DNA from 3 places in the Paenibacillus lutimineralis genome. Region 2 is predicted to be linked to each of the others. Evidence: riboswitches for the same ligand, from Rfam matches in the RefSeq annotation. Region 2 holds a riboswitch; each other region holds the start of a gene.
The links. A riboswitch is a leader RNA that binds a small molecule or an ion and turns the genes downstream of it on or off. The one in region 2 is predicted to bind thiamine pyrophosphate.
Positions count from the first base shown of each region.

Region 1 (10,754 bases), 2.4 Mb from region 2:
TCTGTTCATTACTGTACTCATTTACATCGCCCTCCCAATCGCTTCAATCGCATCTACCTTGACAACACGGTACAGGGACAACAGCGAGCCCAGCAAGGACACGACGATGAACAATACCGCACATCCGGCAACAACCGACGTGTTCAATTGGAACGGCATGCTGTCTGGAAGTACCCTAGCGACGCCATAGGTCAGCAAAATACTGATAGCGAGACATACCAGCGATAAAGTCAGTACCTGCAGCACCAGACTGCGAGCGAGATAACTATTCTTGGCGCCAATTGCTTTGAGAACACCAAACTGGTTCATTTTTTGAATCGTAATGACATAGAAGAAGACAGCCAGCACGAAGGCAGCGATTATGAACAGGAACGCAATCATCATAAGCAGAGATCCCTGTTCCTCCTGGTAACCCGGGATTCCCTTCAGCGCCGTATCTTTATTCACGATTTCAATGCCTTGCACCTTACTCGTGATCTGATCCGCGATCGTCTTGCTGCCACTCATGGCGACTGCATTATATGCCGTGCTCTCCACAGTGGCTGGCCTACCGGCCTCGGTTGCTTCCAGTCCTTTGAAGCTCATCAGAATGACAGGAGTATGACTGTAGGATTGACCCTCCGTGAAGCCCACGAGCTCATATTGCTGCCCCGAAGCCTGATCCTCGATCATGTCTCCAAGCTTAAGTCCCTTATCGGCAAAAGTCTTGTCAGCGACCGCTTCATTGTCCGCTTCGGCAGCCATCAACCGCCCTTCCGTGATAACCGGGGCCAGCGCGCCTTCCGGATCAATACCGAAGAAGGTTGCGTCTATTTTCTTGGTCTCGTCCACTTTGGCGATTGAGGTCATTTTGACGCTTAGCGGATTTAATTCGACTCCCTGCTGATCGCTGGATGCCTGCTGGATCTGCTTCCAGGTGTCTTCTGTGATCATCGAACGGTTCAAGCGGTGATCCGCATCCTGCTGCAGAATTAAATAGTTTGCTTTCATATTTTGAATGGATGACGCATTAGCGTAAGATAACCCCTGCGCCAGCCCAGTTACAAACAGAACGAGAAAAGCAATGAGAACCATAATGAGTGAAATGAGCAAGTAGCGCGTCTTGGCATGCTTCATCTCTCGGATTGCTAGAAACATTGTGTTCATCTCCTATCCTATAAGTTGATCTCTTTATGCAAATCACTATAGGGCTGGAATATGAACGCAATATGAACAACAATTACTTCATCGGCAAAATAACACGAAATACCGATCCTTTACCAAGCTCACTCTCCACCTCAATTCGTCCGCCGTGCATAGTGATGATTCTGTTCGTGATCGCGAGCCCCAGACCGCTGCTGCCTTCCTCGCGGCTTCTAGTCTTATCCGCGCGATAGAATCTCTGAAAAATATTCGAAATATCCTCCGCTGCAATACCGATCCCCGTATCTTCTACCTCAACGACACATAGGTCATCCTGCTGCTTCAGACGAACGAAGATCGTACCGCCTTCTTCTGTATATTTGATACTGTTCGTCAGCAAATTAATCCACACCTGCTGCATAAGCCTGCTATCGGCATAGACCATGATGGAGGGAAGATCCATATCGATGGCCAATTCCTTCTCGCGCCAGCTCCATTCGGTCATGAACAGGACCTGCCGGATCTGATCGCCGACATCGAAGCTGCTCTTCTCCAGGATCGCCTCCTCCTTATCCAGTGAGGCCAGCATTAGCAGCTGCTTGCTTAACTGCGACATCCGTTTGCTCTCGTCCTCGATAATGGACAAGTAATGACGCCGCTGCTCTTCCGGTAAATCTGCATGCAGCAGCGTATGTGAGAAGCCCTGGATGGAGGCAAGTGGCGACTGCATCTCATGCGATACGTTGGAGACGAACTCCTGCCGCATCTCCTCCAGCTGTTCGAGACTTCGCGTCATATGGGTGAACCGATTGGCCAGCTCGCCGATCTCATCCTTTCTTTTCAAATCCAGCTTGATATTGTACTTCCCTTGGGCCAGCATTTTGGTCGCTTCCGTTAGCTTGATGATCGGGTGAACGACCCAACGAGTATTAAATACGAACAGAAGGATACTCATCGCGATGGTGAGGACTAGAATGATCGCAAAGAAATTCCGTAATTCCCCGAACTGTACCTCTACATTCGGCCGGATAAATAGCGCAAAGGAATCCTCGGCTGTCTTGAGTGGAACGCCGATAGAATTTTTCAGATCATTGTCGAAGAACCCAGTAATGAACAACCCCGGGGGAAAATCCGCAATCCCGTGGTAGACTTGTCCGCCAATGACGCTCTTGATCACCTGCTGATCCAGTTCTGTTCCGCGGAATGACCCGCCATAGAAATAACCGCTACCCTGCTCGTTCACAATGTATATTTGATAGCCGAGATCACTAATATGCTCCAGATAGTCACTCAGATTAACCTCGCGGTTCGTCTCGTAGAAAGCTTGAATCTGTTCGGCCATCTTGCTGATCTTCTGGTCGTTATAAGGCTTCAGCTTGTGCTGATAATAAATGTTTGAAGCGATAAAGGCCGTGATGCTGCTGACAAGAATAACAAGAATCGACGTGAACAAAATACGGATGTACAGCGATCTCATGAGCTGGCCGCCTCCAGCTTATAGCCAACGCCCCGCATCGTAGTAATGATGATGTCGTGATTGTCCTTGAAGCGGTCGCGCAATCTTTTGATATGAACATCCACTGTACGGTCATCCCCGTTGAAATCGATGCCCCAGATCAGCTCAATCAACTCCTCACGTGTAAAAATTCGCCCCGGATAGCTGGCTAATTGAAATAGCAGTTCAAATTCCTTCAAAGGCAGCATAAGCTGCTTGCCCTTGCAATGTACTTCGTATCCTTTACGGTTCATGATCGTGTCTCCAAGCTTGATCGACTCCGCGCTCACCATCTGATAGCGTCTAAGCAGCGCTTTGATCCGGAATAACAGCTCCTGCGGTTCAAAAGGCTTCGTCAAATAGTCATCGGTCCCTACGGAGAACCCGCGCTCCTTATCCGCCAGCTGATCCTTGGCTGTCAACAGAATCACCGGAAAATCATAATACCGTCTGATTTCCTCGCATAATTGAAACCCATCCTTACCAGGCATCATGACATCTACGATGGCAAGATCAATGTTCCGGGAGAAAAGAAGCTCTGAAGCCTCATTGCCATCAGCAGCCTCGATCACCCGATATCCCTCGTTCTGCAAATAATAACCCACCAGCTCGCGAATATGCCGATCATCATCAACGATTAATATATCTAACATGATTACTAGCATCCCCCTGTACAGATCATCCCTGAATACAGTCAATATATCGTACTCTATGCGATATCTCAAACAGACCAATCAGGGGACTGCGTATTAAGATCCATGCATCTATCCATCCTGATCCAAGCACAAAGATAGGGCCTCTCCGTTATAGTGTTTATGCCGGTGAAGGCCCTATTGTAACGTCCCGAGACGACCTGATACATCCTGATGATGATCTGGCCCATTGTGCTGTATGCCGCCTCTAACAAAACGTGGTAGCGATATTTGGCTGCAAAAGCGCCGCCCAAAATTGTAACGAAACTGAGCACATCAGGGATCACAGCGTCCGAAACTTCCTCCCTAAGGGACTGGGGTGTCCGGTAGATACATAATATCCGCCCCCCCCTAAGGGACAGCTATGTCCGTATGTTCCATCCCCTGAGGGGTGACAATGCACCGTGCACACAGGGAGAAGTGCGCACCAAATAAACGGATTTGTAACGGATAACCATGACGCTTTGAAGCGAAAATTCGCCATTATCCAGTTTTAACGGACACCCGTGACCCTTAGAAGCGAAAATTCACCGTTATCCAATTTTAACGGACATTATTGTCCCTTAAACACTGCTAACCAGCGGCAAAAGGGTATTTTTATCTTGTAACGGTCACCTATGTCCGTTAGACATCATAATATCCGAAAATTCCTCTCTAAGGGACAGTTATGTCCGTTAGATTTTTACGATATATCTTACCGCTGTTTTGGCGGAAATAGCGTTCTGTTAGCAAAAAGCCGCTATGCCTCTGAACCCTGCGAGGCTGAGCTCGAGCTTGCTAGGGTGCGAAGCACTTCGCGCTTGAGCGAAAGACGTACCTGACGCGATAACCGTTAGTTTAGGTTCCTTCGATGACGTTATATAAAGCGTAGAGGTCCAACAGGACTACGACATTTTCAATAATATTATCAACCGCTCAATTGCGATCCCGGGAGAGGGAGCGTCTCCTTCGACCAAGGTATACGTGTCTTTAAAGGGATGGGCTGGATCGGCTTGACCATCATCGTGCTTCTCATGTTAATGGGGGCGTCTTTTTATTTTCTGGCGGATTTTTAGAACCTTTGTCGAATGAGTGGAAGTCAGAAGGAATCTAAGGGGTGTATTTCGTATATGAAATGGAATAGGATTACGCTGAAAGGGTGGGTGTATCATGCAGACGTCAATTATTCGAACTGTAGAGGAATTAACCAGCATAGAACAACAATGGCGGGATTTCATGCGTCATATAGAGAATCCTGAAATCTTCGCATCGTGGGAGTGGATGGAATCGTATATTCATCACTTGATGGGCCCTTCGAAAGAACTCTTTATTATCGTCGTTACCGATCAAGATACATGCGTAGCCATAGCTCCTTTGTGTAAAGTGAGCCAGAAAATCATATGGCGCAGAATAAGTACACTACAGTTTATTGTTTCCGATGTAGGAGATGTAAATCAAATTTGCATCCATAAAGACTGTCATGGCGTGAAAGTACTCAACCAAATCATCCAAGTACTGCTGCAGCATCAAGATGAATGGGATTGGATGGACTTGTATAATCTACAATCCAGTAATCCGCAAACAGAGCTGGTTAAGCATTTTTTCGGTGAACAATTTGATCTGTTCGAAAGAAAATTATCTGTTGCCCCATATATTGATTTAAAGCAATATAACGATACGAAAGCCGATAAGAGCAGGATTAAAGCAATTGAACGCAAAGAGCGGAAATTATTACGGGATCATGATGTAACAATTAAAATCTTTGAGCCCTTTGATCTGCAAAAATGGGGCAACTTTACCGAATTACATAAACAACGTTGGCAAGATAGTTTGTTTAACCAACCTAATAATGAGGCTTTCTTTAAAGAAGTCTTGCTGCAACTCAACAACCAAGAACGCACACACCTCTCTTATCTTGATATAAATGGCCATACCGCTGCAGCTTGGCTCACCATGATCTATGCAGACAAAGCATATATGTACATGATCGCATCACCTAAGCATTACGCGGAATATGGGGTTGGGTTAGTATTGACTAATCGGGTGATTCGTCATCTCATGAATAGCAGTAGCTGTTTGCGAGATATTGATTTTCTAAGCGGTCAGCAGGATTACAAATTTTACTGGGCAGATCGCTTAAAAATCAACTATCATATCCGGTTCATTAACCGAGCACGTAGAACTAAGCTGCTTCGAGCCTATTCCCTCATTCAATTCAATAAGCCGCGATTGAAATCGCTCCTCACACAACGTTAACTCGGGAAAACAAATCCCCTTCGTTTGGGTGGGGGATTGATTAAAGACTTCCCTGTAGCTTCTATCTTAAAGCGATGTACGAACTCCTTCACCTTCATCCTGTACTTGAGCCGCATAGGCTTGTGAATATCCCCATTGAATCCGCAACCGATCAAGTGCATCACTGAATGGCCTTCAAACAGGGGAGTGGAAGAAGGTTACACACGCCCATTTGGCACTCTCATTAGCTCTCTAAGCGATTCAGATAGACATTCACTCGTACATACTATCGACGCGATCACACCGGCTACCAATCACCTTGAGTGCAAGGGCGGCCGCGGCGCTCTGGGCGTCGTCCGCCTGGGTGATCGCCGAGATCACGGCGACACCATCCGCTCCGGCGGACACGACCTCCGCCGCGCGCGCCGCGGTAATCCCGCCGATACCGACGATCGGCGCGGTAATGCCCTGGGCCCGCAGCGTCTTCAGCACCTGTGGGCCCTGCACAGCACGAGCATCCTCCTTGGAGCTCGTCGGATAGATCGGGCCGATGCCGAGGTAATCGGCCCCCTGACGGATGGCGGACCGTGCCTCCTCGAACGTAATCGCGGATACGCCGAGAATCCGCTCGCCGATACGGGCACGGACGCGGTCCGCCGCCTCATCCTCCTGGCCGATGTGAACCCCATCGGCATCCACCGCCAGCGCCAGCTCCACATCGTCATTGACGATGAACAGAGCTCCCGCGCTGTGGCACAGGGCCCGCAGCTGCCCAGCAAGCTCCAGCCGGGCTTCCCCCGTCAGACTACCGGGCCCTTTCTCCCGAAACTGAACGAGTGTGACTCCGCCCTCCAGCGCTTTACGCACGACCTTGACGGGATCTTCCTTGCAGTTCACAGAGCCTACAACCAAATAGAGCTGCAAATACTCACGCATTCGGTCGGAAGAGATTCTTCCGTGTTTTCCAACACGCTCCCCGTTCTTCTCCATACCACTACCTATTATGCTTTGATTCACTGACTCGAACTTGCTAACCTCACGCCTACTTTCCCCCATTCCGTCATTCTCTCGCGATTCTTCCCGCATGTTTCCCCGAACCATTTCTCCAGCGATAGCCTCGACAGACGTTCCATCTTCATTCATCAGACTTGTACCCTCCTTCGACAGTAAGCCCAATGATTGGTTGGTCCATGACCCCGCCCCAGCTCCAGTGTGTCCTCAATCGCCGCTTGGATGAAGGCGCGCGCCTCCTCTACAGCCCGCTCTACTGTCAACCCCTTTGCCAGACCTGCCGCGATTGCGGCCGAGAATGTGCAGCCGGTTCCATGCGTATGCTTGGTCTCTATACGCCTACCAGCGAGCCCCGTAAAGGCGCTACCGTCATATAGCAGATCTATCACCCGATCCCCTTGATCATGCCCCCCCTTGATGACCACGGTGCGCGCTCCATGTTCGGCGATACGCTTCGCAGCTTCGCGACGATCCTCCATCGTACGGATCTGGATGCCTGACAGCACTTCTGCCTCTGGGATATTTGGCGTAACGATCAGGGCAAGCGGGAGCAAATGCTCCTTCATCGCCTGAATCGCTTCAGTGAGCAGCAGCGATGCCCCGCCTTTGGCGATCATCACCGGATCAACGACGACATTTCGCCAGCCGAAGCTGGCAATCTGTCTCGCAACCAGTTCAATAATCTCCGCATTGAAGAGCATTCCTGTCTTGAGCGCATCGACGCCGATATCCGAACCTACCGCCCTGATCTGCTCGGCCGATGCCTCAGGCGGCAATGGATATACCTTCTCAACCCCGAGCGTATTCTGAACTGTAATCGCGGTAATCGCCGACATCCCGAACACATCCAGCTCCTGAAAAGTCTTAAGGTCAGCCTGAATTCCGGCACCACCTCCGCTATCCGAACCGGCGATCGTCAGAGCTCTCGGAATGCTCATCTTGATTCACCTCCGGCAGCCATGCTACTCGCCTCAGCTATAGTTGCATATCCCTTCACCGAATGAGGGTGAAGCTTGGCCAGTTCATCCAGGAAGGCAACCTGGAAGCTGCCCGGTCCTAACGAGGCGGTCCGTTCCGCAGCACGAGCTGCAGCTGCACCGTAATAAGCCAATCCCGCCGTGCCCGCGAGCATCATATCGCGCTCAACCGCTGCGAAAGCCCCTAGCACAGATGTCAGCAAGCAGCCAGCTCCGGTGACCTGGGTCAGTAGCACATCTCCGCCGCTGATGATCCGGTAGTGAGCCCCATCGGCTATGACATCCTCTTTGCCAGTTATGGCCACTACTGCATTGAATTGATGGGATGCCCGGAGTGCGATTTCCGCATTTATTTCCGCACTGCTCTCAGCCGCATCTACTCCTTTAATGTCCGAAACTTCACCGACCAGATTAGCGATCTCCGAAGCATTGCCGCGAATTAGGGCAATCTTCACCTCACGCAGAATCCGCTCGGCTGCCTCCGTACGGAGGCGGGTTGCCCCCACACCTACAGGGTCCAGCAATACAGGAACACCATGAAGGTTGGCTGACTTCCCGGCGATGATCATTGCATCCACCTGCTCAGTCGACAGCGTGCCAATATTCAGTACCAGTGCACCCGCCACTTTGGCCATATCCGCTACCTCTTCCCGGGCATAAGCCATCACTGGCGACGCGCCAAGCGCAAGCAGACCATTCGCGGTGAAATTGGTAACGACCACGTTCGTCATATTATGTACGAGCGGCCGTGCTTTCTGTACCTTAGTTAAGAGTGCAGCAATATCCTGTTCGAGTGTACTCATTCTAGATCAACCTCATTCTCCAATTTTATTTTTCGGCATCATTCCCATCTGGGATCTGATGCCACAACAAGTTCGTAGTTCCCTCCGTTTTTCGGCGGATCCGGCCAGGCCAGATTGTTCCCGTTCAGTTCCGGCTCACATACATTCCTAATTCCGGCTCTTGTACCCGTTCAGTTACGGCCCATAGCCTCGCTTCCCAAATCCATGGCAACCGGCCATTCTTCCTCGCGGAATGCCATATCCCAGAACATATATTCCAGTTGGCAGCTCAGCAGAAAATGCTCTCTCATTCGCAGCCGCTCGGCTTCGGTCACGTGCTCAGCCCAGTCATCTACATAACGGCAGAATCGTTCGGTCAGATCCGACATTCCTCCCCCGTAGAAATCGATCCAATCGTAGAACGGATGCGATTCATCTGGTTTGACTTCCTCTAGCAGACGCTGACCGATTTCGATATACGTCCAAGGACAAGGCAGCAACGCGGACACGATCTCACCCAGGCTGCCTTCGTGCGCAACGGTTAGCATATGACGGATATAGTGATGTGCCGAGGGCGCGAGCGGAAAGCCTTGGAGTTCCTCATAAGTAACTCCAGCCACGCGGCAAAAATTGTTATGCGGGTGCACTTCGCTATGAAGCACGAAGTTGATCTGCTCGTTGAACATCTCGATCTCCTCCCGCGTACGGCTCTTGGATATGGCAATGCCATAAATCCGCATAAAGGCGTTCAAATACTCAAAATCCTGCTTCACATAATGGATCAACTGCTCCTTCTTCAATGTTCCGTCCGCGATCCCACGTACAAATGGATGGTCATAAATAGCTTGAAAAATACGATCTGCCTGCTGACGAAGCTCTCTCGTAAAACTCATGGTCTCCACCTCCAAATTTTTTTCGAAACTATAAAAGTTGAACTGTTGTCCCTATTCCTAAGTTTTCATTTGTTCAACTTACCTCTTGAATGAAGAAATCCCCTGAGAGGACTGATGGAACCCCTTGATTCGCACGAATAATCAAATGCAGATGCAGATTTTCGGTCGGATTTACACAGCAAAAAGGCCGCTCCGGATATGGAGCGGCCTGTCACTTTAACAAATATAGCTACAGCAATTCAGTCCGACTCCACTTTCCTACGCTAGTGCTAACTAGATCAGGTTCAAAGGGTCCAAGATTTATCTTGTCTCAGTCGTTATCACGACTCCCCTAGTGGATTTCCTATTCAATTACCTATTATTTAACTATGGCAGCAGACTTATGTCAAATAGTGACAGTCCCTGATGCCTGGCTTATTACTCCTCGACGAACAAAGGAACCTTCACAAATCCTTGCTCTGTCATCTTGAACAGACCGAGATCGGAAATACGCAGTTCAGGAATAACAACCAGCGCCAGCAGTGACAAGGTCATGAACGCATAGTTCATTGTGCAGCCTGCCTGATACAACGCTTGACTTACCGCACGAGATTGCTCGGCAACCTGTTCGAACGGCGCATTCGACATCAGTCCAGCCACAGGTAGCGGCAGCTTGACGATCTTGTCTTCGGTAACAACAGCGATACCGCCCTGCATTTCTGCAACGGTGTTCGCAGCCTTGGCCATCAGAGCATCGGAATTCCCGATGATCATCACATTATGACAGTCATGAGCAACGGTCGTTGCGATCGCAGCCGGTACGTTGAAGCCAACGCGCGATACCAGACCCACCGTCTTGTTGCCTGTTCCTTTGTGACGCTCAATGACGGCCAACTTGGAGATGCCATCCTCTACCTTAAGTGCAACCTGTCCGTTCTCAATCCGCACAAACACAAGGTCTTCCGTCGTATCCACGTGGTTCTCGCGTACACCGATAGCTCGCGCCGTCAATTCGCCGGATTGGATTGGGGCTTCGATAACAAAGTCCTGTTCAATCACCGTACGAGTAAGGTGCACCGAGTTAATAGCCTCCTGCGGATATTCGAACTCAGGCAATTCTACGGTCATCTTGCCGTTCTCAGCCACAACTTGTCCAGCCGCAATCGTCATAACAACGTTCACGTCGGCCAAATTACCATCAAGGATAATGATGTCAGCGATGGAAGCCGGTGTAATGGTGCCTACATCCCGAGCAACCCCAAAGCGTTCTGCCGTATTGATCGTTGCCATCTGGAAAGCCGTTACCGGACGTACACCTTGCGAGATCGCATGACGGACTACAAAGTCCATATGTCCCTCATCGACGAGAGATTCCGGGCTGCGATCGTCTGTGACGAGCATCATGCGACGTGTATCAATCCCATAGTCTGTATGAGCCTTAATCGATTCGGCGACATCATGCCAGGCCGAACCGCGTCTCATTTTGGCGTACATGCCTCTTCTGACACGCTCAATAACATCCTCAGCGTTCACGCTCTCATGGCAGCCAGTAATTCCGCTAGCCGCATAAGCAGATATTCTCCAATCAT
Region 1 covers NZ_CP034346.1:1,241,093-1,251,846, reverse strand. The annotation lists gene EI981_RS05295 (ABC transporter ATP-binding protein) at 1-21, opposite strand, end outside; gene EI981_RS05290 (ABC transporter permease) at 22-1,137, opposite strand; gene EI981_RS05285 (sensor histidine kinase) at 1,220-2,599, opposite strand; gene EI981_RS05280 (response regulator transcription factor) at 2,596-3,270, opposite strand; gene EI981_RS05275 (GNAT family N-acetyltransferase) at 4,459-5,544, shown strand; gene thiE (thiamine phosphate synthase) at 5,797-6,513, opposite strand; gene thiD (bifunctional hydroxymethylpyrimidine kinase/phosphomethylpyrimidine kinase) at 6,666-7,472, opposite strand; gene thiM (hydroxyethylthiazole kinase) at 7,469-8,314, opposite strand; gene tenA (thiaminase II) at 8,485-9,186, opposite strand; TPP riboswitch at 9,425-9,529, opposite strand; gene EI981_RS05250 (adenine deaminase) at 9,604-10,754, opposite strand, start outside.
Region 1: it holds a riboswitch for thiamine pyrophosphate, as region 2 does, so the genes downstream of both, tenA (thiaminase II) here and EI981_RS23540 (ECF transporter S component) in region 2, are expected to answer to the same signal.

Region 2 (10,754 bases):
TAAGCAAATTTAGGTGGCAGCTTTGCCTTCTGCATCAAGGCATAGAACAGAGTGACCGACGGAGTTGTCAGCACAAACAACAGGCCTTCCGAAGCAAACGTTACAGCCTTGAACCCGATGTGTATGCCGCGATAGAAGCTCTCCTGCGAAATTTGGATCAGTCCCCATGCCCACCAGATCGTATCTCCCTTGCCAAACAGAATCATTGTTGAAGAGGAGGCTAGGAAGACGATTAGGAACGGCGTCATAATAAGTGATATTTTCCAGAGTCTATGTCCACTAAAGAACACTAGCAATAGCAGAAAGCAAGTCATCTGGTAAAAAATAAAATCAAGCCGGTGGGTGAAGAGCGTCAGCATAAATAGCGCAATCATACAAATCAGCTTAGCAACTGGATTCGCGCGATGAAATGGATTAACACGATGCGGAATTAATAAATCATTCATGCCCCATCCACGCCCCTATCGCTCCATTTCGCTTAGCCATTGTCTCTCCCCGTTTGGTCAGTCTTCTCTCCACAAGTCGCCCATTCACTACTCTCCATTCCAGGGTTGCTATCGTGTCGACCAGCCTCTCCTCATGCGTGATCATCACAATTGCAATTCCCTGCCTGCGAAGTTCCTCGCACAAGCTTAGAATCGCGAAGGTGCTCACAGCATCCTGACCAAAAGTCGGCTCATCCAGTAGCAGCACCGGCTTATTCAGCACTGTCGCTCCAGCCACACTTAGGCGCCGCTTCTGACCTAGCGAGAGCTGATAGGGATGACGGTGTTCCATTCCCTCTAATCCGAACTGCCCTATCGCCTGCCTCACTAGGGATGAAATGTTATCTTTGTCATCCCCCTCTTCATATAAGGAGAAGGCAATTTCCTCGCTCACTTGATCAGCCACGAACTGCATCTCTGGATTCTGAAATACAAAGCCAATCTTCCGAGCAGCCTTCTCGGTCCGTCTTCTCTTAGCCTTGTCTCCGCTCATATCAATCCCCTGCAGCCTGTAGGTTCCATCTGTAGGCAGAAGCCCCATCAAGCTGAGCAATAATGAACTCTTCCCTGCACCATTTGGCCCTGTAATTACGATGAAGTCTCCAGGATATATCTCGGCTTGCTCCACTTCAATCACGGGCCTCCGCTGTCTGTAGCCGTAAAATTGCTTCAACTCAATCAGTGGATCCGCCAAGGAGGAACGTGGGGCATCCATAGGGAGACTCAGAAGTTTCTCCCCGTCCCGGGACATGAAGAAGACTTCCCATACCCCAGGGTACCAGATGCCAAATTGCTCCAATTGTTCATGGAAGGAGGCAAACAGCTTCATCGGAGGAGCCTGCCCGAGAATTTGTCCGTCCGGGTTGAACAATACTACATTGTCCACAAGCCCAATCATTTCTTCAATCCGATGCTCAACAATGACTAGAGTTCGCCCTTCAGCGATAGAATGAATGGCCTCCCAGATCTGCTTGCGTCCTTCGGGATCAAGCAATGCGGAAGGCTCATCCAGGAACAGAACCTCAGGATCGGCAAGAAGCACCGAAGCAAGCGCCAGTCGCTGCTTCATTCCCTGCGACAGTGAATTAATCGGAACATGTAGATTCTCAAAGAACAAGCCTACCTGATCCAGAGCCTGCCTCATCCGTGTCTCCATCTCTTCCCTGGGAATACATAGATTCTCCAGCACGAAGGCCAGTTCTTCATCTATGTAAGGCATACAAAACTGCGTATCAGGGTCCTGAAACAATACGCCTCTTGATTCAGGAACCATTCTCTCCTTGAACCGCAGCGGTACCTCGACCATCTCAGGCATGATCCCGCTCAGCACCTGGAGCAAAGTAGACTTGCCGCAGCCGCTGGGTCCGAGCAATAGCACCTTCTCACCGCGCCTTACTGAGAGGGACAAGTCCTTGAATACGAATGCAGCTTCCCCTGGGAACTTCAGCCGAAGGTCTTGCACCCCCAAAATGATATCGGGTACCACAGCCGCTTGCTCAGCATCCTTAATATCAGACTCTGCAATCACATTTACATAAGATGTGTTCATCATTAATCATCCAACGCCGCCAGATCTTTGGATTCGACAGGACGAAGCAGATTGGTTACCCCTGTTCGCTCGACTGCTTTGGCCAAGCTGTAGGCCAGGAACCCAGCGATTACAACCGAGCTGACGGCACGCATTGAATATTTGGCAATGAACATCCACGGCGCATAATCTCCGACATATCCATAGAAAATGTCTGGAATCAGCGAGCCAATGGATGCGGCAAGACCTGCGAGACCCGCAACCGGCGCGGAGAAATTACGATAGCGGAATGCAGCAAATATGAGCTCTGCGGCAAGACCCTGAAGCAGACTATAGACAAGCAGCTGAATTCCCCAAGCGCTGCCGAATAGAACCTCTACGTGCGCGGCTGCAACTTCGGCAATCAGCGCCACACCCGGCTTGCGAATCAATAGAAATACAAGTGTCGAGGCGATGAACCACATGCCGTACACCAGTTCATCAGCCTGAAAGAACAGCGGAGATAGGAGTCCGTACACCGAGCTCCACAAATGATACACTACTCCGATTACAACCGAGATTAGCACCGTCACCAGAAGATCGCTAAGCTTCAGTCCTCTTTTTCCCTTTTGCAAGTTGACCTCTACCATTACTATCACTCCTTAATAAATTTATTGCGGGGATATTCCGTCTAGAGAACAACAAAAAACCGGCTGAATAAGCTCAGTCGGTTGTATAGTCCCAGTATGCAGACATGATGAGTCCACAAAATAAGCATGAACAGGACGATAGATTCTCTACGCTGGCATTATCCAGATCAGATTAACGGTCTGCAGCGGAGTATGCTGCCATCTCAGCCTGATTCACTCAAGCCCCCGTATCCCTATGCAATTAACATTACAATACACCACATGTTTCCAAGTTCGCAAGCATCAATTACAATATTTTTATATTTATTGCTTTCACTCTTATTCTATGTCAAGATAACGAAAGTAGATTGCGGCAGTTCCAACTGCCCTTCACCTATGGGAGGAAATAACAATTGGCTACCAAATGGATGATATGGATGACAGAGCTATCCTCGCGAAAATCGATTTGCCGGCTGACTGGCCGCTTTTCCCATTCCAAATGGAGCAGGTTCGTCATTCCACGCTTTGCTAAAGCTTATGGAATTACCCTGGATGAAGCGGAGAAAGAAATCAAAGAGTACCGCACTTTGAATGAATTCTTTACGCGCAGGCTCAAGCAAGGGATGCGCCCGATTTGCCAGGAGCCAGGCGGTGTCGTAAGCCCAGTGGATGCGCTTATTACTGCCATGGGGAAGATCCAATCCAGTACGATTCTGAATGTAAAAGGACAGGACTATTCCATTGATGAACTGCTTAACCATTCACCGAGGAGCGAGGCTTACCGCAATGGCTATGCTTATGTGCTCTATCTCAGCCCAACCGACTACCATCGCATTCATGTGCCTGTCAGCGGACGCAAGCTGGAAAGTGAGCACATACCGGGAAGAGTATATCCCGTGAATGACTTCGGCATGACCAATATGCGTTCTGTACTTAGCCGCAACGAGCGGCTCATCACATATATTTCCCATGAATACGGAGAGACCGCCGTCGTAAAAGTCGGGGCCATGAATGTCAGCAGCATCAAATATGTCGATAACGACACCAAAGAGTGGGAGCGCGGCGATGAGCTGGCCTATTTCGAATTCGGCTCCACGGTGGTTCTCCTGATGCAGAAGAACTTCCATCCGTTGTCCGGCCTGGACGTGGGAAGTAAAGTCAAAGTCGGGACCCTGCTCGGGCATTTTCACAATTCTGAGTCGGGTAAGTAATCATATAGACAAGAAAAAACCTGAGTACTCAGGTTTTTTCTTATTAACTTTATTTTCAATCCCGTATGGATCATCTTATTTCAGAAGGACTCTTCCCCGTATACTGTTTGAATTGTCGGCTGAAGAAAAATATGTCCCTATACCCCAAAGCATCGGCCACTTCGGTTACATTCATGCCTGCATGCAAGAGCAGATGCTGAGCGCGATCAATCCTGCATTTAATGATATAGGTCTGCACGGACATGCCTATAATCTCTTTAAATTTGATCGAAAAGTAGCGCGCTGACAATCCGGCCCGGGCGGCCAAATCCTCGACTTTATGCGGCAATCCGGGATGCTGTAGAACATAATTAGCCACCTCACGGATAACCTCGACCAGTTGATTGCTCATTTTCTTCTCCCGGGGTACCTCACGATCCTCGCGCAGCAAGTAGATGAGGAGTTGCTTCAGGATCAGGCGAGCCTCCTCCTCCGCTCCATATGCATGCACCAGGAACAAGCGTACATAGCGAGACAGCATATATTCAAAATCTAGGGTATTATCCAGTACCCGATAAGATTTGGGAACCTCCATTACAGGTTCATCAATGTCAAAATGAATATATGTAAGCACTAGCGGGCGTTGTGGATTATGCGTTGCTGTCGGATGATCACCTTTGCGAAACAAGAAGCAGCTTCCTTTACTCACTTGAAAAGACTGGTTGTTCAGGACGACGTTTCCTTCCCCGCTCCACACATAGAATAAATCATAGTTCTCCAGCGCTTTATCTCGCTTGCGCCACTTCCAGTTAGGTTCGCATACAATTTTGGCAAATGCCGGCTTCAGAATAAAAGATGATGGTGAAATGTGAAGCATGTCCTTCCCTCCCCCAAAAAATTTTTCTTGTCAGTATTATACTCATTTTGTTACCTGTTGAACATCTTCAAACTGTCCTATTTCCCCGAGGAATAGAAGGAAATCATCGTGACGGCTTATGTTGTAAATGTTATAATGTAAGGCAGTCTAAAACGGAAAAATAAACGATTGGAAGGATGGAACGAGAATGAGCCTGAATCCACTTGCAGAGCAGTTGAACCAGACCTTGCAGCAAGGCTATGTTTATGACATGTTATCTCAGCTGGGTAAGGAGATTTACTTCCCGAAAGAAGGGATCCTGAGCCAATCGGCTGAAGCATCCGCAGGGGCTAAGAAGTATAATGCAACGATCGGCATCGCAACCGAGAATGGCATCCCTATGCATCTTGCCGCAATTCAAGACACCTTGTCCGCCTATAAACCGCAGGATTTATACCCTTATGCACCGCCTGCAGGCAAACCGGAATTGCGTAAATTATGGCGTGAGAAGATGATCGAGGAGAATCCTGCAATTGGCGGTAAGAGCTTCGGTAGCCCGGTGGTTACTAATGCGCTTACGCATGGCCTGAGCGTAGTTGCCGATCTGTTCGCGGATGAAGGCGATGCCGTCATTTACCCGGATAAAAATTGGGAGAATTATGAGCTGACCTTCGGCATCCGTCGCCATGCTCATATTATCAACTATCCTCTCTTCACCGAAGATATGAAGTTCAACAGCGCTGGCCTTCGCGAGGCTCTGCTAGCGCAACGAGACAAGGGCAAAGCGATCGTTATCCTCAATTTCCCGAACAACCCGACAGGCTACACACCGGGAGCTAAGGAAGGCCAAGAGATCGTGTCTGCGATCCATGAAGCTGCCGAAGCCGGTATCAATGTCGTTGCCGTTACGGACGACGCCTATTTCGGCTTGTTCTTCGAAGAATCGATGACAGAATCTCTGTTCGGCAAGCTAGCTGGTCTTCATCCACGAATTCTTCCGATCAAGGTGGACGGAGCCACGAAAGAAGAGTATGTATGGGGCTTCAGAGTTGGCTTTATTACCTTTGCGAACGATAATGCTGATGTCCTTGCAGCATTAGAGCAGAAGACAACAGGCATTATTCGCGCCACGATCTCCAGCGGTTCGCATCCTTCGCAAACCTTCATTCTTCAAGCGCTCAAATCTCCTGATTTCCACGCGCAGAAGGAAGAGAAATTCCAGATCATGAAGAGACGCGCCAATAAAGTGAAAACGCTGCTCGATAGTGGAAACTACGGGGATGTGTGGGATTACTATCCTTTCAATTCCGGATACTTTATGTGTCTCAAGCTAAAGACAGTAAACGCCGAAGCACTGCGTCAGCATCTGATTCGCGAGTATGGTGTCGGTACGATCGCCCTTGGCGATACCGATCTGCGCATCGCCTTCTCCTGCATTGGCGAAGAGAATCTCGAGGATTTGTTCAATCTGATCTACCAAGGGGTTACGGACCTACAGGCTTAAATCCACTTTTCCGGGAGACCACCGATACATTCGCCCAAGCACATTCCAGGCTATAGTCATACCATACATTGTATAAATTATCTTCTTAATCAGAAAGGGGAATTGTACATGGGCGGAGTTATCGAAGAAGGAAGAGGCGGATGCGGTGGTCTGTGGACCAGTACTGGAGTTATTCTCGTGCTCTTTATCCTGCTTGTCATTGTTAGCCGTACATTTATCTAACCGACCATACCTTCAAGCAATTCAAAGGCCAGCCGGCATATCGCCGCTGGCCTGTTGTTATTATTGTGTTTGTTTTAGACTTCCTCTATTTATTCATCTTCGTCTTTCCATTTCTTGACCCAGGTAGATCTTAATCCAAATACCATAAGTACAGCGATCACAAGACTCAGCAGAACCCACATTAAATTGTCCATCCACGATGCTACCGCTAGAGGAATCCACATCAGAACTGTCAGTACCAGGAGCAAGCGCGATGCAAGGCGAATTGCCTCTGTCTTATGGGCTCCACTTGGAAGCGGATAGAAGGCCGTAGCCGGGGAATCAGCATGCATTTGGTGCAGTGAAGTAAGCTGGGTAGCGATCAGAAATGTAAAGAACAGATACAGCCCGATCCCGAGCCAGCTTGCACCGTTCCAGCCGGTGAGTGCCATCCCCAACAATGTCAATCTCGCTACAATCCCTAACAATTCACTACGTATGAACGTCTTCGTAATCAAGAAGCGGTACGCGGTAGAACGCTGCCAAGGCATTCTGTTGCCTATACCTGACAGCCAGCGTCTGCGAATCACCTTCTGTCCGTCAGCCGGAACCTCAACAAACCAGCCCAGCCACATCATGACTTTGGACGCCCCTATCTTCTCCGCCTCGATTAGATTGTCCCATGCCACCGCATGCTTCATCGGGAAGCGCAGAGCCAATACATAATTGACGCCGACTAGCAGCATAAAGATTAGGCTTTTCCAGGCGGGCTGCCATAACCAGGCGGCCAGCATAAGCAGAATGACGCACCAACGAAGCAGGCGATAGCCCATTCTGGCCCGGGCTGTTGTAATTCTAAGCTCCTGCCAAGAGCCATAGGCACTGAGTACCTTAAGTAGAAGCAGGACGTGCAAGACCATCCAGAGTGGTTTGGTATCCACTCCGCTGCGGATGTACAACGGCCAGACAAGCACTAAGATGAGAAATAGGCCGATCAGCTTGTAGATAACTCCGCTGCGGTGGGCCGGCGACAAATATTGCTTCATGTCGGCTTCCCTCGGTAGCAGAAAGATAATATCAGCGGGCTGCATATAGGTACGAAAACTGGAATAAACCGTCATCGGACCAAGTAAGAGCAGCATAATCCACAGGACCGGCAGTCCTGGCGGGATATTTTGCAGAAAATTAGTGTACCAGGCTGCGAAGGCGATCAACAGCAATAAGAACAGAACGGCAACGCCGCTCTGAATGACATATGGCACAAACGGGAGCACTTTGCTCCAAAACGAAGATTTGCGCTTTCGACGCAGCTCCTGAAGTTCCATCTTCTAATCTCCGCCTTTAACTAAAGAATAGAAAATGTCTTCCAGCGCAGCCCCCGGCAGCTTGGCCTGCTCTGCAATCTCGGCAAGCGTCCCCTGAGCGATGACCTCCCCCCGGTGTAGCACAATGAAACGATCGCAATAGTTCTCAATCGTGGACAAGATGTGAGAGCTAAGTAGAATCGACGAGCCCTGAGCCCGCATCTCAATCATGAAGTCCAGTAAAGAGCGAATGCCCAGCGGGTCCAGACCCAGAAACGGCTCATCAATGATATAAAGCGGCGGTCTGGCTACGAAGGCACACATAATCATGACCTTCTGCTTCATCCCTTTGGACAAATGCATGGACAGGCTATCAGCCTTCTCCTCCATATTGAAGAGCTTCAGCAGCCTCGCTGCCCTCTCTTCATAGTCTTCCTTCGCTACATTATATGCTCTCGCCGCGAATTCCAGATGCTCACGCACCGTCAATTCCTCGTACAGTAGCGGAGATTCCGGTACAAAAGCGAGTGAGGATTGATACGCCTCCGGATTCTCCCCCCTGGTCTTGCCTTGGACTGTGATCCCGCCACGGTGAGGCGACATAAGGCCAAGAATATGCTTCATCGTCGTACTCTTGCCTGCACCGTTCAGACCGATTAATCCGACCATTTCACCCTTGTTCACGGTGAACTGAACATCATGTAATACAGGACGTCCTATACTATAACCGCCACTTAGTTCCTCCACCTGCAATACGGGTGTCTCACTCATCGATGAATCCCCCCTTTAACATTCATGGATTAATGATTATTTTGCTTATCCTTAAGCCATTTCGGCGCCCCTTTATTCTTCCGATCCTGGTCGCGGGCTTTCTTACGGGCAGGAGCCGGTGCCGACTTGCTCGGCCGGTTCCCGGCCTTGCTGGTCTCCTTGGCCTTGGCTGGACGTCTCGGCTGGCCAGACTCCGAGATACGAGCTGAGTCAATACTCCGCTCTTTTCCTTTGGTTGTTTGTCTACCAGTAGACGCACTGCTCCTAGCTTCAGGAAGCGCGTCACCTTCAACAATCTGTCCCTTATATAAATTGCGTGGCGTTATCTCGATACCCAATTCACGCGAGAACTTGCGCATGATGAATTCTTCCTTGGACGAGACGAGCGATACTGCCAGACCAGAGTGCCCCATGCGTCCAGTTCGGCCGACGCGGTGAACATAATGATCTGCATCAATCGGCGGATCAAGGTTGATTACCAATGTCAGATTCTCAACATCGAGGCCGCGAGCGGCAACATCACTGGCAACGAGCAAGCGGATCTTGCCTTCCCTGAACCGGCGTAGCGTCACACTACGCACTGTCTTGTCCGCATCACCATAGAGCGCTCCTGCACTTAGGCCGACATAGTTCATCTTCGCCTCAACCTCGGCGATATCGGTTGTATTGTTAATAAATACGATCGCCCGCTCGGGATTAAAGTGACGTACAATCCGCCGCAACATATCGATCTTATCCCGTTCTTCACACTTGAAGTAAAGATGCTCCAGGCTTCGCGAAGTCCGCTGCTCAGGCTCGATACCTACCTCAACGGGTTCTTTCATCTCCCGCCCTGCCAGAGCACGAATATGCTCGTCAATCGTTGCCGACAGGAACATCAGCTGACGGTCGCGGAGCGTACCGCGCAGAATTCGTTCAACATCCGCCGTCCCGCCGAGCTTGAACATTTGGTCAACCTCATCCACAACGACCGTCCGTAAGGTATGCAGTTTGAGCTTCTTCATTTCGACGATCTCACGAATTCGCCCTGGAGTACCAACCACAAGCTGAGGATGCAGACGTAGCCGTTCCAGTTGTCTCTTAATCGCTGCACCACCAATCAGAGCTTGGACTGTAATTCCCAGCGCTTCCCCATATTTCTCAGCCTCGCGCTGAATCTGCATGGCCAGCTCCTGCGTAGGGGCAAGAATAAGGCCCTGCAGGGTCTTGTCAGGAGTCATCTTCTCTAGCATTGGTAGCAAATAAGCCAATGTCTTACCGGTTCCCGTCTGGGATTGGGCAAGCACATCACGGCCATCCAGAGCTGCCGGAATGCATTCCTCCTGTACGGGAGTTGGCTGCTGAATTCCATAGTCGACCAGCTTCCCCGCAAGTTTCTCGCCTATTCCGAGGCCTGTAAAAGTTGTATTAGACATTTTTTTCATCCTTATCATAAAATACTTGTTCAAATCATTTCGTTAGAGATCGTGGATTTGTAAACAACCTCTTCGTAATCATTATTTCCATTATATGCGATAACAGTAGAACACAACAAATGGTCGCTTTCACGATACAAAAGCCGGCTGCTGCCAGCCGGCTCAATAGCTCACTTATTTCTTATTCAACATACTATAACTTAAGCGATCCGCAAGCCTTGGAAACATCTGATACAGCTTGATTCCTGCAGCCGCCATCCTTGGCAGATTCACTTCTGTCTTCCGCTTCTCAATCGCTGATACCATCGCCTTGGCAACCCGTTCCGGCTTCATCATGAACCACTTCACATTGTTCACGTAATGACCTTCTGGATCGGCAATGCTGAAGAACGGTGTATCAATCGGTCCCGGATTAATTGTCGTGACCTGAATCCCATGCTCGCGAAGCTCCTGACGCAATGAATTGCTGAACCCCAGCACCGCATGCTTTGTCGCTGAATAAGCCGTTGACTTGGACGTTCCAAGCTTCCCGGCCATGGAAGCCACATTCACAATGATTCCGCTTCCTGCTTTCTTCATATGGGGAAGCACAGCCTTGGTACAGCGTACGATTCCCATATAGTTCACATTCATCATTTCTGCGAACTCCGTTACAGGCATGTCCTCACAATATTCGAACTTCCCGTAGCCGGCATTATTAACTAGACAATCAATATGTCCAAATTCCTTAATCACCTGTTCAAAAGCGGCCTGAACCGATTCATCCTGACTTACATCGAGTTCAAGCATTCTGCAAGGCCCCATCATTCCAGTGCTTACGCTCTGCAATTTATGTAATGATCTCGCAGCGATTACAACCGTTGCTCCCCGCTCCGACAGCATCTGCGCCGTC
Region 2 covers NZ_CP034346.1:5,322,640-5,333,393, forward strand. The annotation lists gene EI981_RS23530 (energy-coupling factor transporter transmembrane component T family protein) at 1-446, opposite strand, end outside; gene EI981_RS23535 (ABC transporter ATP-binding protein) at 439-2,034, opposite strand; gene EI981_RS23540 (ECF transporter S component) at 2,037-2,642, opposite strand; TPP riboswitch at 2,770-2,881, opposite strand; gene asd (archaetidylserine decarboxylase) at 3,035-3,832, shown strand; gene EI981_RS23550 (helix-turn-helix domain-containing protein) at 3,903-4,688, opposite strand; gene EI981_RS23555 (aminotransferase class I/II-fold pyridoxal phosphate-dependent enzyme) at 4,882-6,171, shown strand; gene EI981_RS29815 (sporulation protein YjcZ) at 6,280-6,393, shown strand; gene EI981_RS23560 (ABC transporter permease) at 6,483-7,697, opposite strand; gene EI981_RS23565 (ABC transporter ATP-binding protein) at 7,701-8,447, opposite strand; gene EI981_RS23570 (DEAD/DEAH box helicase) at 8,477-9,862, opposite strand; gene EI981_RS23575 (SDR family NAD(P)-dependent oxidoreductase) at 10,037-10,754, opposite strand, start outside.

Region 3 (10,754 bases), 1.9 Mb from region 2:
GATCCTCTCCTTATTATCTATAAGTAGACAAGCTTATTTAGAGGCAGGTTCAAAAAAATTTTTGAACCCACTTTTAGTCAATTCCGACTAAACCGCTGTAATTCACTTCGATGCTATCAATAATAAAATGGAAAGTCAATTTACATCCAGGCCAAAAATAGAAACCTACATCAAATCCTCATTTATGAACGTAGGCTTCACATTCCAATTGTTAAAAGATCGGCGCCCTACAACGCTTCTATGATATCCCCGGCGAGCAGCGAAGCCGGGTTGCTCCGTGCGGCCGCAGCCTGTTCACCGGCCAGGCCGTGCAGGTAGGCGCCGAACGCCGATGCCTGCACGGCGTCCAGCCCTTGGGCGAGCATGGCGGCGATGATTCCGGTGAGTACATCACCGGAGCCCCCAGTCGCCATGCCGGGATGGCCGGTCACGTTCACGTAGACCTGGCCGTCCGAGGCCGCGATGACCGAGCGCGCCCCCTTGAGCACGAGCGTTACGCCGTGCTCAGTAGCGAAGCGGCGCGCGAGGCCGATGCGGTCCCGCTGCACCTCGGCCGTCGTTAGACCGGCCAGCCGGGCCATCTCGCCGGGATGCGGCGTCAGGATCGTCGCTGCATCCCGGCGCTTCCAGGCCGTGAGGCCTCCGGCCGCGGCCAGGATGCCCAGGGCGTCCGCGTCCACAACGAGGGGACGCGGGGCGCCCTCCCACAAGGCGCGCAGGAACTCCGCCTCGCCCGGGAAGCGGCCCAGCCCCGGGCCGACGGCGAGCACATCGCGCGCCGCGAGCAGCCGCAGCACTTCGTCGGCTGCGGCACTGTCCCATGCGCCGATCCCGCCATCGGCGATCGGCGCCAGCATGAGCTCGGGCACAGCCCCGAGCATATGCGGCAGCAGCGATGCTGGCAAAGCCCACGTCGCGAGGCCGCACCCGGCGCGCAGCGCCGCCTTGGCGGCCAGCAGGCCGGCGCCGCTCATTGGCAGGCTGCCTGCCGCCAGCAGCACATGCCCGTACGTGCCTTTATGCCCGTCCGGCGCGCGGCACCGCCCTGCGTCAAGACCGAGCTCGCTCTCCAGCGACTCCTCGGTCAGAACAACCCCGGCTCCCTCCAGCCCAGCAGGGAGCCACGGAGGAATGCCGATATAGCGCACGACTACTTCCCCTGCCGCCTTCGCTCCCGGATACTGCGTCAGCCCAGCCTTCAGAAAGGCCAGGCACACCGTAAGCTCAGCCTGGGTGCAGGGGTCGTATACCGCGCCTGTATCGGCATCCAGGCCGCTCGGAATGTCTGCCGCCACGATCGGCAGACCGCTGGAGTTCGCTTCCACAATGAGCGAAGCGTACACCCCGCGCGGCGCACCCTTGGTCCCTGTCCCAAGGAGCGCATCCACAATCCCCGTATAACTGCGCATATCCGGGATCCCTTCCGCTTCATCTGCATACACGATCCGCGGCAAATCCAGCGCCTCAACGATTCGTTGCTGGACTGCCGCCTCCCCGCCAAGCTGGTCCGGCGCCACGGCGTACACCAGCGTCACCGGAATCCCTGCATCGGTCAGATGCCGGGCACATACCAGTCCATCGCCGCCATTATTCCCTTTACCTATAAGCACAAGCCAGCGCTCGCCTGCCAGCGAATCTTTTCGCTGCATCACTAGCCTGACCACTTCATCAGCAATCGCTCTCCCCGCATTCTCCATCAGCACAATGGCTGGAATGCCGATCTCCTGGATCGTATACCGGTCAACCTCACGCATCTGCTCCGCCGTTACAAACTCCATGCTACGTCTCCCTTCGGGCATTCTGCCTATCTTCTTATCTTCATAATATACACTTTCAACCTCAAATCTCTACCCACCCTTTATTCCACCAATAGCAGTAAATCAAGCTCTAGCTCTACAATTGAATCATTATAATTACCTACATTGCATCAAGCCCGGCTATCGTATGTCTTGAATCTCAACCAGGATTTATCAAGCCAAAGATTAAAGAGCGACCATCTCCCCTCCTAGCTCTAACGAAACTACCAATCGTTATTTTCTCAATAACAAGGACATTTTTAATCTAACGAAACTCCATATCCTTATTTGATCTAAATCGAGCTGTAAAAGCAATTTTTGAGTTCAATAACGATACCCTGTTTCGTTACAATTTTGAACTAGCTTTTTCGTGCAAATAGCGATACCAGGTTTCGTTAGAAAAAGTCGAGGAGTAGTACGGACCTACTTCTTTGTGCATTTGCGTGTACAGTTTCTGATCTGTTATTCTAAGATTCTATGTACTTTTACAAGCTTTTATTGGCCTATCGAGTGAATCCACTACCGTCCCTAATATCTTTAGTAGCAGTACATAACAAGGAGACAATAATGAGTGTACTAATTTTATAGAAATTACAGGCTTTCTATAAGACAACCTCTATGAGCTATAAAAGAATGAACAAATAACCAAAGATTGGTTTACATAGAACTTGAAAACGATAAATTCATATGCAATAGTGGAGAGAGGAATATCGAAAGGGTGATTTCAGTGTCACTATCGGAATGGATGAACTGGCTGGAGCAGCACGCTGTGCTATCCTTGACCGCCGTCCTTGTCCTGGTTACATTTCTGGCCCTTTATGGGGTAACCAGCTGGAGGACGCGAATTGGACTACGCTCTCGGCTGGAGCATCTAGAGAAGAGTCTAAAGTTATATGCAGCCGCCTCTGCGCCGCTGTTAAATGATAATATATATGGAACGATTACACCGGAGCAAGAGAATGAACTGATCGACCGTCTACTCGCTTGCCATGCTGCTCCTTATGCAAGCTCGGATCTGCTCGGACAGATTGGAGCTTACAAGGAGGATCATGATCATGCGAGATTGCCGCTGCTGCTCAAAACGCTGGAACGAGAGAGCGAACGCTTCCTCGAAGAGCGGGACAAGCTATTGAACTGGCTGGAACAGCCGGGCTGGGGTATTCGTTTCTGGCTTGGATTACAGCCTGCCTTCCCTTTTCTGTTCGCCGCAGCCTTGTTCATATTAGTGTATCAATTGCTGCTGCGCTGGACCGGTGCTGATGTCAGCTTCCTGGGCTCGAACTCCTTGGACACGGTCTATTTCTATTCACGCTTCGGTTCCGCTCTATTCGCCCTGCTGCTCCTATACCCTGCACTAATGGGCGGATTCCGGCCCGGAGAAGGATCAATACTGTTGCGATTATGGGCCATCTTCATTGCTGCTATGTATTTACTCCACTTCATCAGTCCCGTTATCGCTCCATATATTGCGGCAGCTCAAGTTCTATTATTCCTGGGCGGATTCTTATTCACGAGGAGCAAACCGCGCAAAGCACGTCCCTTTGTTGGACACTACCAGACCAATCTCTCGTCTGATCCTACGATTAGCGCCTTGCCGATGACTGAGGAGCATATCGCAACATCCCTGGCCGAGAATACGGACAGCATCATCAACAACGACAAAGACCGTTAGAGGACATCCTGCCCTATAACGGTCTTTTCTCATCCTAATTCCTTTTTTCATCATATGTCTATCGAGATTCTGACTTACGCAGCGGTTTAACCACATTCCGAGACGATCCGGATGCTTTTGCCGCCCCTCCACCAACCTCATAACGTTTCCGTTCCGTACGTTCTAGTTGGACAATCTGTCCCTCGTGAACAACGATATTCAGCGACCCGAATTCCATCTCATTCAACATCTCCGCGATCCGCTCCAGCCACACATTGTCTACCTTCAGCGGTTTGGTCATTCGTGGAAGCCCCCTTGCCCGATAATATTTAGAATCTGTTCTCAGCTTGATCAGATGAACCTCCCTCTAACATAGATCACTCTATGCTGTTCACCCACTTAATGACTGCTCTTGCGAGTGAACCAGCTCTTAAGCAGCAAGGTGATCAGCGCCAGTAACAACAGTAAGGAAGCAACTGCAAATGAAGCTGAGAATTGATACTCGTTATACAAAATCTCAATATGCAGCGGAAGAGTATTGGTTGATCCGCGAATATGCCCAGACACAACCGATACAGCGCCGAATTCCCCCATCGCCCGTGCATTACAAAGTATAATTCCGTACAGCAGACCCCATTTGATATTTGGCAACGTCACCTTCCAAAATATACGGAAGCCTTTGGCACCCAATGTTACCGCTGCTTCCTCCTCCAATTGCCCCTGATCCTCCATCAGCGGAATCAACTCACGGGCCACGAACGGAAAAGTAACGAACAGCGTGGCCAGAATAATGCCTGGCAATGCAAAAATAATCTTCACATCATGATCCTGCAGCCAAGGCCCGAACCAGCCATGTACACCATAGACTAGCACGTAGATCAAGCCGCCGATCACCGGAGACACGGCAAATGGCAAATCGATCAAAGTGATTAGAAGCTGTCTTCCCCGAAATTTGAACTTCGTAATCGCCCATGCGGCCGCGACGCCAAATATCGTATTCAGCGGTACAGTAATCACTGCAACAAGCAGTGTCAATCTTAATGCCGATAATGCATCGGGATCGGAAATAGCCTGCACATAGACGCTCCAGCCCTTCTTCAGGGCCTCTGTTAGAACGACAATCAATGGCAGACCGATCAGCCACATAATAACAAGTACGGCGAGGCTGACTAAGGTCCATTTGACGATGCCCGACTCTTTCGTACTGCGATTTCTAACTGGATTTGTTCTCGCTGCCGCTAAAGGTACTGAACCTGCCACACGACGCCCCTCCCTTGGCTTTATAAATTCGATGAATCCCGGCTATACTCAACGCGCCGTCTTGCGCACTCGGCTCTGCAATGAATTAATCAGCAGCAGAAGTGCAAAAGAGATTAAGAGTAACATTAGCGCAACCGCCGTCGCACCAGCATAATCGAATTGCTCCAGCTTCGACATAATGAGCAGCGGCGCAATCTCGGTCTTCATCGGCATATTGCCGGAGATGAACACGACAGAACCGTATTCCCCAATGCCGCGGGAGAATGCGAGGGCAAAGCCCGTGAGCAGCGGAGGGAGTAGCTCCGGTAAAATAACGGAGCGGAAAGTCCGAAGACGGCTCGCTCCGAGTGTCGCAGCGGCCTCTTCGACCTCTGCATCCAGATCTTGTAGTACGGGCTGTACGGTACGTACCACGAACGGAATGCCGATAAACATCAGGGCGAGTGTAATGCCCAGCGGCGAGAACGCCGTCTTGATGCCTAGCGGTTCGAAAAATGAGCCTAGCCAGCCTTTGGATGAATAGAGCGCGGTCAACGACACCCCGGCAACTGCGGTTGGCAGCGCAAACGGGAGGTCGATCATTGCGTCGAATATTTTTTTTCCTGGAAATTCATATCTAACGAGAACCCATGCAAGCAGCAATCCTAGTACTGCATCAACCAATCCGGCCGCCGCTGCGGTCAGGAAGCTTACTCGGTAAGAGGCTAATACTCGCGGATCGGTTGCAATCGACCAGAACTTCTCCCAGGTTAGTCCCGTAGAATTCAACAACAGCGCGGATAACGGAATTAATACGATCAAGCTTAAATATAAAATGCTGTACCCCATCGTCAGCCCGAATCCAGGTAGTACTCCGCGTCTGGTGTCCGTCCTGCTTGGCATGAAAGTCATCCTTTCTCTACCTGCATAAGGCGAATCAGATCATCTACTGAAAATGAAGCATAAGTCCGCACTATATTGTCTGATCCACCACTCTCACAGGTTTGCTCCTCCGCTGGTTGCGGTCGTATTATTTCGGAACATAGATCTGACTGAATATTCCACCGTCATTGAAATGCTTCGGCTGCGCTACCGTCCAGCCACCGAACACTTCATCAATTGTGTATAGCTTGATGTCAGGGAATTGATCCTTGAACTTCTCCTTCACGCTGTCCAGGGTCGGGCGGTAATAGTTCTCTGCTGCGATCGTCTGCCCTTCTTCTGTGTATAGATATTTCAAATAAGCTTCTGCTACCTCGCGAGTCCCCTTCTTATCGACGATTTTATCGACGACCGCAACAGGCGGCTCAGCCAGAATACTCTCCGACGGATAGATGATATCGAATTTATCCGGGCCCAGTTCCTTAACTGCAAGCCAGGCTTCATTCTCCCAAGCAAGAAGCACATCGCCTAGTCCGCGCTCTACGAACGTCGTAGTCGCACCGCGAGCCCCACTGTCCAGAACCGGAACATGTTCGAACAACTGTTTGACAAACTCCTGAGCCTTAGCTTCGTCATTATTGTTATGATGCAGGGCATAACTCCAGGCCGCGAGATAATTCCAGCGCGCACCACCCGAGGTTTGCGGATTCGGAGTGATGACCTCTACCCCGTCCTTAATGAGATCATCCCAATCTTTGATTCCTTTTGGATTTCCCTTCCGCACCAGGAAGACGATCGTCGAAGTATATGGCGAGCTGTTATGTTCATATTTCTGCTGCCAGCCTTCATTTATCAATCCGCTCTCCTGCACGGAGTCTATATCATATCCTAGTGCCAGTGTAACAACGTCCGCCTCTAGTCCATCAATAACTGCCCGGGCCTGCTTCCCCGAACCCCCATGTGATTGCTGTATCGTTACTTTCTGCCCTTTTTCCCTCTCCCAATAGGTCGCAAAAGCTTTATTGTAGCTCTCGTACAGTTCCCGAGTAGGGTCGTAGGATACGTTCAGTAACTGGACGCTCTTCCCTTTGCCTCCATCCGCACCAGCAGTCGCACTCGCTTTGTCATTCGCTTTGTCTCCGCCACAGGCGACCAGTGCCACCGACATAGCCAGAACCAAACTGACCAGAATACTCTGCTTAACCCATTTACTCATCGTATCACTCCCCATCTTCTCCCATAGTATCTTGCCTACCAAGCAAGCAGGAACCTTTCCCGACCGTATAAGAAAACCTCTAACGGGGCCGCTCATAGCTGTGCGACCGTTACCCCAAAGGTGGGGTTGGTCTTCTTCGAAATAGAATTTAGAACTCATCAGCTCCACTGATTACTTCTGTATCTATAACAAAAGACGGAGAAACGCCCTGCTCCCAACGGTCAAACCGAGCCGCTACCCGTGTCTGCCTAGGCAAGTAGAGCGTTCCTCCGTCCGTACGGTGAGAACATCTTTAATTATTCCTACCTGTTTAGTATGTTATGGTGTTATTTTATATGTACTGGGTTTTCTTGTCAAACGTTTTTTTCACTGGAAAATCATAAGTTCCGGCTTCGAGCGTATTCAATCAAAAAAATCGGCAGATCGGGTGAGCTTCTGACTCCCCGATTACCGATTTATAAGAATACATGATTAGTTCGTGTTCAAAATATCCTATTCCACATGATCAAAGGGGAGTTGTTGAACTACCTCCGTTACTCTAATACGGGCTCAACACAGGCTGCCTGGCTTATGGCTAGCTCCTGCCCAGTCGCTGTCAGCTTGCCGCTATTGGCATCGCGTTTGAAAGATACAATATTGCCGCTGAATTGATTCGCGACCAGCACATAGTCGTCCAACACGGCGAAGTTGCGCGGCCAGCTTCCCCCGGTCGATGTCCATTCTGGATCGACAAGCTTGCCTGTCACCGCGTCGACTTCAAAGCGTACAATGCTGTCATGGCCGCGATTGGAGCCGTATAAATAACAGCCGTCCTCAGACAAATGAATATCCGCAGGATAGCTCTCGCCTGTAAAGTCCTCAGGAATCGTAACGACATGGTCGATGATGTCCAATCTACCTTCCACCTTGTTATAGCTATAGATTGTAATCGTATTGTTCAGCTCATTAATTCCATAGGCATATTGATCATTCGGATGAAGAACGAAATGTCTTGGGCCGGCCCCAGGAGGTAACGCTACCTCGCCGTGGTGAACCATACCGCCATCCTGCATCCTATAAATAAAGATTCGATCGGCCCCCAGATCCGATGCAAAGGCGTATTTCCCCTCTAAGTCTGTCACGGTGCTATGAGCATGAGCCTTCTCCTGACGATCGGTCACCGGACCTGTGCCGACTTGCTGAACTTTCGCCGCCAAACGGCTTGCTTCTCCTTGCTCACCCAAGGCAAAGCGGTTCACGGTCCCACTGGAATAGTTCGAGACGATCACGTCACCATTAGGCAGTGAAGCAAGATGACAAGGGTCTGCGCCCTCTGTTGGCACGGAGTCCAGCTCCGTCAACTCTCCGCTGGCAATATTGATTCTATAGCTGACGAGACGGCCTTCTGCCTGTTCACTCACTGCGTACAGTCTTGAAGCTTCGCCATTCACAATGACAAAGGATGGATTCAATATCCCGGAGAAGTGGCTTACGACACGCATAGCTCCTGTCTGGAAATTCAAGCCGCATAAGTAGATCCCCGGCTCCTCTGGTTTTGCATATGTACCTACATAAATTGGAATTTCATCCTTCAGACCAAATTGCGTCATAAACTACATCCTCTCGATTATAATTTGTTTCTATATAACTTGACCGTTCCCACTTCTATAGCCCGGGTCCGGTTGATGCATACATCTACGTGTGATTATTATCATGGTGAGGATTTATGATATAATGATTTCGCCTAAGAGGTATTTCAAAACGTTGAATTATTTATCGTAACCGATCAACCAAATTCATTAAAGAAGGGGTGTTATTATGGACGCCATTAGCCCTTTTTATATGCGGATCATTGCGACGGCTGTTATGATTCTGATGGCCGTATCTGTCATCATCGTTAGACTTAAGGCCAGCAATCGTCCGGTGACGATCAAGAAGATTATTATTCCTCCGCTCGGTATGGCTACCGGCTTCGCCATGTTCGTGGAGCCGCAGATGCGTATTTCTGTCCTGTATGGAGTCATCGCTTTTGCCGCTGGCTGGCTTCTGTTCTCTTATCCGCTCATTCGCACTACCCATTTTGAGATGAAGGGCGGACAAGTATTTGCCAAAAGATCCAGCGGATTTGCCTTCATTCTGATCGGCCTGCTCGTGATTCGGCTGGCTCTGCATGAAGTAATCGAGCAATATGTCTCCATTCTTCAGACTGGCTCGCTTTTCTTCATTCTCGCCTTCGGTATGATCGTGCGCTGGCGGCTCTACATGCTCAAGAAGTATCGCGCCATTACGAATCAGACTGATACGAACCCCATAAATCCAGAAGCGTGAAGTGATTAACCTTATCTTAAACAAGATTGGCAACCAGAACAAGTGGCTGCAGATCGAGGTGGCAACTCCTTTACCTCTGCGGTTAATGGCTCCATCTCTTCGGATGTCGAAGCGCGGTATTGTATTTTTCTAACTGGACATATCTGCAACAGCGAACTATAATGGCAATTGTAATCCGTAGTTCAATAGTTCAGGGGAGCTGGAATAGGCCGGCTGAGATTGTATCCCGAGAAGATACTGACCCTTTAACCTGATCTGGGTAATGCCAGCGTAGGAAGAAATGCAGGTATGAAGCTATGCTCATATTCAAGTGCACCTATGCGTCCCGATCCGGGGCGCTTTTTTTGCATCCTGTATATTTAAACCTATTAACTACCGGCTTCATTCGGAAATGATCAGGAACACTAGAAGTGTAAGTTCCTCTAGAAGTACGTGTTCAAAAAGTTCGGTTTTCAGCACCGAAGCTTATGCTTCCGATGTGCGTTTTTTCAAAACGCTTCAGTTGGATGAAGCTAGGGCCTGAGGAGCGGAGCGTACGTAGTGGGTACGTGAGCACCTGAGATGTTTCCGAAGGAAACATGACTTCGTAAGCATTTGCTTAGGCCCGGCTGAATTCAAGATTCGATGTCGAATAAGCTCTCAGTGTTACTTCGCAAGAAAACCTACCACTGAATCGCGGTCGCTCATCCTTGAATTGGCCTCGATTGGTTTTCTTATCAAAATTAGACTTTTTGAACTACCTCTAGAAGTGAATACGGATTAGACATCTTGAAGGAGGGAATATCATTGCATCGATCAAAATGGGTTCTGCTTGCCTTGTCCTGCCTGCTTGTCATCATCGCGGGCTGCGGCAAAGCGAATAATGCCAACACATCGGCCGCTAACGGAAATGCAGCAACGGGAGGACAGACGAAGGAGCTGCGTGATGTTAAATTCGTGCTGGACTGGAGTCCGAATACGAACCATACCGGTCTCTATGTTGCACAGGCCAAAGGGTTCTATGAAGAGGAGGGCCTGAAGCTAGACATACTGCTGCCGGGCTCTGGCGGTGCGGACGCAATGGTTGCATCCGGTGAAGTACCTTTCGGAATCAGCTATCAGGAGAGCGTGACACAAGGTCGTACTCAAGGCGTGCCCCTCGTCTCGATCGCGGCCGTTATTCAGCATAATACATCCGGCTTCGCCGCGCCTGTGGACCGGAGCATCAAGGCACCTAAGGACTTTGAAGGCAAGACCTACGGCGGCTGGGGTTCACCCGTCGAAGAGGCCGTCATGAAATCGATCATGGATATCGATGGCGGAGATGTTAATAAGGTAAAAATTATCAATATGGGCGAAGCCGACTTCTTCACCGCCGTGAAGAGAGATATCGATTTTGCCTGGATCTTCTATGCCTGGACTGGTATCGAAGCCGAGTTGCGTGGCGAGCCGCTTGATATGCTCTACGTGAAGGACTACTCGGATAAGCTCGATTACTACACTCCGGTTATTTCAACCAATGAGAAGCAGATCAAGGACGATCCTGAATTAATTAAGGCGTTCCTACGTGCCACCTCCAAAGGATATCAATATGCGATCCAGCATCCGGAGGAAGCAGCTGATATTCTGCTGAATGCCGTACCTGATCTCGATAAAGATCTGGTCATCGCCAGCCAGAAATGGC
Region 3 covers NZ_CP034346.1:709,216-719,969, reverse strand. The annotation lists gene EI981_RS03080 (NAD(P)H-hydrate dehydratase) at 228-1,778, opposite strand; gene EI981_RS03075 (hypothetical protein) at 2,524-3,468, shown strand; gene EI981_RS03070 (YezD family protein) at 3,527-3,748, opposite strand; gene cysW (sulfate ABC transporter permease subunit CysW) at 3,847-4,707, opposite strand; gene cysT (sulfate ABC transporter permease subunit CysT) at 4,756-5,598, opposite strand; gene EI981_RS03055 (sulfate ABC transporter substrate-binding protein) at 5,717-6,784, opposite strand; gene EI981_RS03050 (lactonase family protein) at 7,318-8,373, opposite strand; gene EI981_RS03045 (CcdC family protein) at 8,582-9,091, shown strand; TPP riboswitch at 9,274-9,385, shown strand; gene EI981_RS03040 (ABC transporter substrate-binding protein) at 9,878-10,754, shown strand, end outside.
Region 3: it holds a riboswitch for thiamine pyrophosphate, as region 2 does, so the genes downstream of both, EI981_RS03040 (ABC transporter substrate-binding protein) here and EI981_RS23540 (ECF transporter S component) in region 2, are expected to answer to the same signal.